Regions from separate parts of the Bacillus thuringiensis genome, predicted to be linked through region 1. Evidence: riboswitches for the same ligand, from Rfam matches in the RefSeq annotation. Region 1 holds a riboswitch; the other holds the start of a gene.

Region 1 (3,214 bases):
TATAAAAACTCTTTATTTTTGGATAGTATAAAAGAATTTCAAACGGATGTATTACTAAAAGAGAGTAATCAAATAGAGTATTCAACAAAGACAATGGACCATGAAAAGAATGATATAAAATATAAATTATTAATGAAACCAATAAAAGAAAAAGATGGATCAGTAACATATATTTATGCGATGGCTTCTTTACAGCCCGTAGATGAAGCTGTACAAATGGTGCAAGATTATTACATCTATATCATTGCATTTGTAGTCGTTCTTATTTTTTTAGCTTCGTTTTATTATTCAAAACAAATTGCAAAACCGTTATTAAAAATAAATGATACGACGAAGAAAATAGCACAATTAGATTTTACAGAAAAAATACCGATTACTTCAAAAGATGAAATTGGAGATTTATCGAAAAATATTAATGTGCTATCAAATAAACTCCATTCGCATATTGGGCAGTTAGAAGAAGATATTGAAAAGGAAAGAAAGTTAGAAAAGACGCGAAAAGAATTCATTTCTGGTGTTTCACATGAATTAAAAACACCGCTAAGTATTATGAAAAGCTGTATTTCTATTTTAAAAGACGGGGTAGCTGAGCATAAAAAGGATTATTATTTTCAGGCGATGGAGAGAGAAGTAGACAAAATGGATACGTTAATTTTGGATATGCTTGAGTTAGCTAAATTTGAATCTGGTACATATAAAATGAAAAAGGCTTCGTTTTATATTGATACAGTAATTGAAGACATATGTGAACATCTATCTGTGGAAATAGAGAAAAAAGAGCTTCGTGTTCATAAAAATATATGTTCATTTGAAGTGATTGCAAATCAAGGCCGGATTGAACAAGTCATCGTGAATTTCATTACGAATGCCATACGTTATACACCAAATAAAGAAGATATTATTATTTCTACAATAGATGAGAAGGATCGTATAAAAGTGTGCATTGAAAATAAAGGTACTCACATTGAAGAAGAACAATTAGATAAAATTTGGGATCGTTTTTATCGAGTGGATACAGCTCGTCAGCGTTCACAAGGTGGGACGGGGCTTGGGCTTGCCATTTCAAAGAATATTTTAGAACTACATGATGCTGAATATGGGGCAGGAAATACAGAAGATGGTGTGTTATTTTATTTCTATTTACCGAAAAAAGCGTAGAAAATATGATCTACGTTTTTTTAAATTATTTTCATATTATCTTTACCTAATCTTTATTTTTAATCAGTATAATTTGTTTAGAATATGAGGTTATGTAAGGAGTCGATGAACCGTGCATAGCAATTGGCTAAGTATAATGGTATTTATTTTCTTTTGCGCATTTATTGTATTTTTAATTAATATTACGATATGAAAAAAGAGCGCTCATTAAGCGCCCTTTTTTTGTGTATTCATTTGATAAGCACTGATGCTTTTGAATAAGCGTGGTGAAGTGATAAATAAAAATATAAGTAAAACGGTACATAGAATATAGGAACCAATCATTGTACTGCCGTTAAATATTAAAGAATATAGGAAAGCCGACTGGCCTTTTGGTGCATATTGTCCCCAGAAAATGATACCAGCGATAAAGTGACAGAAGTAACGAGCTAGACTACCGATAAAAGTAGCGACGATAATGTATCCAATTACTTTCTTTCCTTGGTTTTGTTTTGATGAAGGTTTGTCTTTACGGCTACCTAAATTTGATTGCTCTTCGCTATTATTATTGGAAGTTAAAAGTGCTTTTTGAATTGGACGATAGAATAACCCAGCAAATCCAATGAATGCGAAAGCAACGAAGTATTCAATTAGTACTTGAATTGGTGTGACGATAATGGCATCGCCTACGACAATTTGTAATAATCCCCAAATTAAGCCTCCTAAGAAAGCCATTTTGAAGCCCCAGCGGTATGCGATAATAAAAATAGGAATCATAGCAAATGAAATGGAACCGCCTGTTGCTGATATTTTGATTGAAAGTGGTAAAATATCGATGACCAAGGCGAAGGCTGCAAGAATAGCAGATTCGATCATCGCTTGTAAATTGGTGTTACGCATGTTGTCTCCCCCTAAATCCAAGTTGTACAAAAAAGAATAGATATCATAGGAGGATACGAAATACGTAAATAAAAATGAGGTATGTATTTCGGACGTTTGCACAATCCCTGCGTTAGCATTAACTAACAGGTTCGAAGGGTCGGAACGAAGTGTTCCCTCTCAGCGGCATGGCTCCCCCAGTGATAACGAGATTCTTTATTTGCTATTGTTTATTGTAAGCGAAATGGATGAGAATGGCAAACAAATGCTGTATGACAATAATTGAAATAGAATTGTAGCGAAATGTTAATAAATATGAAGCAAAAGGGTATAGTACAAGAGAAATTGGGTGTGGTATAATTTTTTTGAAAATAATTATCATTCTCTTCTGAGGGGGAAGGTTATGAGCTTAGTAGATATTAAAATTGGAGAGAAAGTGTTAGTAAAAAGTATTCAGTCTTTAGATCAGCTATTAAAGCGTAGACTAGCTGCTTTCGGTCTTGCGGAAGGAAGCGAACTTCGCTTGAAACAGAAAGCGATGTTCAAAGGTCCTTGTACATTGGAGTGTCGTGGACAGTTAATTAGTATTCGTCATTGTGACGCGAAAATGATAAAGGTGGAATTAGCGTGAATAAGGTAGCTTTGCTAGGGAATCCGAATACAGGGAAGACATCATTATTTAATGCACTTACTGGTTCTTATGAATACGTAGGAAACTGGAGCGGTGTAACAGTAGAAAAAAAGGTTGGTAAATTAAAAGATAGACAAGGAACATTAATTGATTTACCAGGTGTGTATGATTTAAATCCAGTTTCACGTGATGAAGGTGTTGTAACAAACTTTCTATTAACAGAAGAATTTAATCATATGTTAAATATCGTAGATTCTTCGCAGTTTGAGAGAAATATGCATTTAACGTTGCAATTACTTGAATTTGGTAAGCCGGTCTCAATTGGTTTAAATATGGTTGATGTGGCGAAGCAAAGAGGAATTGTCATTGATGTAAAACGATTATCAGAACTATTAGGTGTAACAGTCGTTCCTGTCGTTGCAAGAAGTGGAAAAGGTTGTGAAGAACTACTTACGACTCTTAAAGAAAATGACAAAAAAGAGAAAAAGCCATTCCTTATTTCATATGGTGTACAAATGGATGAAGGAATTGGAGAAGTAATTGCTCTTTTAGAGACAGTGAATTACG
Region 2 (3,214 bases), 390 kb from region 1:
TATGGTTCAATATTTTCTCTACCATTTTTAAGGAATCAGGATGATTTGAAGGAATATTTTTCTAAGTATTATGATGTTTCAATTAATTATATTAGAGATAAAAACTCAGTTGACTATTTGGTAGTTCCCAAACCGTGTCCAGCTTTCGATAATGAAAATAATCTTCCAATAATTGAAGTACCAGCAATCTTATTTATGGAAAAGAATTTTGAAAAAATAAAGACTTATATAGACAATTATTTTTCTAATAACTCATAAAGAAAATAAAAGTACAGTAAAAAGAAGTCCGATAAAAAACGAGTGGTGTAGAATATTTCTATTAATCATTCGTTTTTTATTATATTTACATATATTTTTTAAAAGAGGATTATAGACGTTCTGAAAAAAATTAATTATAACAAGAACGGTGTTCGTGCTACTATCTACGGTTATTTTTTGTACTAAGTCCCCCTTTAACTAACAAGATAACAAAAAATTAACATATTAAGGAAATAATGTTACGATAAATGTAAGAGATTTCTCTTTGAGTTTTAGCTCTGAATAATAAAGATAGTTAAATCACTAAATGGAGGAGCAGGTCAATTTTGTTCCTTGTATAGTAAATTGTTACCTATCTCTATTGCAGGTTGTATGGCAGGTAACAGTAGCAGTTGTAGCGAAATGCAGCAGAGACAAAGGCTCTTTGTCAAACGGGACTGATGAATGTATTTAGCAAGTAAAAAATGGTTCTTTCCGGAGTTAGTTGAAAAGTCTCATTCTCTCCAAAAGTAGAATCTTTGTCCGCAATGTGGAGAATTTGTATCGACCATACATGATTCTTTTAATAAGCTTTAACTTGTTTATGCTCCCTTCGGCAAGACCATTATTATTCTCATAAGTTACCGCATTTCTGACAGCTTCAATATCCCGGGCTAATCCATTCGTAAAGCTCTTAAACTCTTGTATATTAGTATTCTTAATTTTTTTAATACAATGGTCGAGATTCTCAACACTCTTTGTGGTGAAGATGTTTTTAAACTCCCATGTTAAGTTATAAACTATTTTTACAATAGGGTGTTCTTCGTAATTATTGTTGGTATTATGACGTATGTGCAGGCATATTATTTAACGTGGATGATTCCATAAACAACAAAAGAAATAAACTTTGCATTTTTCAGATTATCGTGTATGATGGGAAAGTATTGAAAATTAAATCAGTGATAAACTAGGGGTGCCTAACGTATGCGTAGGCTGAGAGAGAAGCGCGTGAACTTCTTAACCCTTTGGACCTGATCTGGCTCGTACCAGCGTAGGGAAGTTAACGGCTTTACATAATGATGTCTTTATGAGCCAGGTCCTTATTTTTTTATGGACCTGGCTCTTTTTATTTTGGCATGCGCTGGCCATATCTCGTCCTTGTCACGAACAGGGGGGCAACAAAATTTATGAAACAATCTGTTTCAGCTGAGCAAATTGAATTGAAATCGAGTTTACCAGGGAGTAAAAAAGTATATGTGAATGGACCACGAGAAGGTATGAAAGTGCCGATGCGTGAGATTGAACAAAGCGAAACGAATGGCGTTCCAAATCCGCCAATCCGTGTGTATGATACGAGCGGTCCTTATACAGATCCTGCGTATAAGGTCGAGTTGGAAAAAGGTATTCCAACACCGCGCCACTCTTGGATTATGGGGCGTGGTGATGTAGAAGCATACGAAGGGCGCGAAGTGAAACCAGAGGATGACGGTGTGAAAGTGGCTTCGAAGCATACATCTGTTTTCCCGCAAATGGATCGCCAGCCGCTTAGAGCGAAGCAAGGTGCAAACGTTACGCAAATGCACTATGCACGTAATGGCATTATTACGTCTGAGATGGAATATGTTGCGATTCGTGAAGGTGTAGAGCCGGAGTTTGTTCGTAAGGAAATCGCGGAAGGCCGTGCCATTTTACCAGCGAATATTAACCATCCGGAAGCAGAGCCGATGATTATTGGGCGTAACTTCCACGTGAAGGTCAATGCAAATATCGGAAACTCTGCTGTATCTTCTTCTATTGCAGAAGAAGTAGAGAAGATGACGTGGGCAACGCGCTGGGGTGCGGATACGATTATGGATTTATCTACAGGTAAAAACATTCATACGACGCGTGAGTGGATTATTCGTAACGCGCCTGTACCAGTTGGGACTGTACCGATCTATCAAGCGCTGGAAAAAGTAAACGGAATTGCAGAAGATTTAACGTGGGAAGTATATCGTGATACGTTAATTGAGCAAGCTGAGCAAGGCGTGGATTACTTTACGATTCACGCTGGTGTATTGCTTCGTTACATTCCAATCACGGCAAAGCGTACGACAGGTATCGTTTCACGTGGTGGTTCGATTATGGCACAGTGGTGTTTATTCCACCATAAAGAAAACTTCCTATACACTCATTTTGAAGAGATTTGTGAAATTATGAAGCAGTATGATGTTTCGTTCTCTCTCGGAGATGGATTACGTCCAGGTTCGATTGCAGATGCAAATGACGAAGCACAGTTTTCTGAGCTTGAAACACTTGGTGAATTAACCAAAATTGCTTGGAAACATGATGTGCAAGTTATGATCGAAGGACCTGGACACGTACCGATGCACTTAATTAAAGAGAATATGGAGAAAGAACTTGATATTTGTCAGGGCGCGCCGTTTTACACACTTGGGCCACTAACGACAGATATTGCACCAGGTTATGACCATATTACATCGGCAATTGGAGCTGCGATGATCGGTTGGTTTGGAACGGCGATGCTTTGTTATGTAACGCCGAAAGAACATTTAGGTTTACCGAATAAAGATGATGTACGCACGGGTGTTATTACGTACAAAATTGCAGCGCATGCGGCTGATCTTGCAAAAGGGCATAAAACGGCTCATCAGCGTGATGATGCACTTTCAAAAGCACGTTTCGAATTTCGTTGGCGCGATCAATTTAATTTATCTTTAGATCCTGAACGTGCGATGGAATATCACGATGAAACATTGCCAGCAGAAGGTGCGAAAACGGCTCATTTCTGCTCCATGTGTGGACCGAAGTTTTGTAGTATGAGAATTTCACATGATATTCGTGAATATGCGAAAGAAAATGATTTAGAAACGACAGAAGCAATTGAAAAAGGGATGAAAGAGAAAGCGAAAGAATTTAAAGACACTGGTAGTCATTTATACCAATAACACGTTACACCTCTTTACTTGATTGATCA

What was found. Region 1 has a riboswitch for thiamine pyrophosphate ahead of AC241_RS23860 (energy-coupled thiamine transporter ThiT). Riboswitches for the same ligand answer to the same signal wherever they lie in the genome.
Positions count from the first base shown of each region.
Region 2: it holds a riboswitch for thiamine pyrophosphate, as region 1 does, so the genes downstream of both, thiC (phosphomethylpyrimidine synthase ThiC) here and AC241_RS23860 (energy-coupled thiamine transporter ThiT) in region 1, are expected to answer to the same signal.

Region 1 is NZ_CP012099.1:4,614,964-4,618,177, reverse strand. Features, by position in the region: gene AC241_RS23865 (sensor histidine kinase) at 1-1,158, shown strand, start outside; gene AC241_RS23860 (energy-coupled thiamine transporter ThiT) at 1,366-2,037, opposite strand; TPP riboswitch at 2,124-2,225, opposite strand; gene AC241_RS23855 (FeoA family protein) at 2,420-2,647, shown strand; gene feoB (ferrous iron transport protein B) at 2,644-3,214, shown strand, end outside.
Region 2 is NZ_CP012099.1:5,001,574-5,004,787, reverse strand. Features, by position in the region: gene AC241_RS25915 (hypothetical protein) at 1-258, shown strand, start outside; gene AC241_RS33420 (transposase) at 739-1,008, opposite strand; partial or broken gene AC241_RS36050 (L-lactate permease) at 1,054-1,125, shown strand; TPP riboswitch at 1,197-1,312, shown strand; gene thiC (phosphomethylpyrimidine synthase ThiC) at 1,425-3,185, shown strand.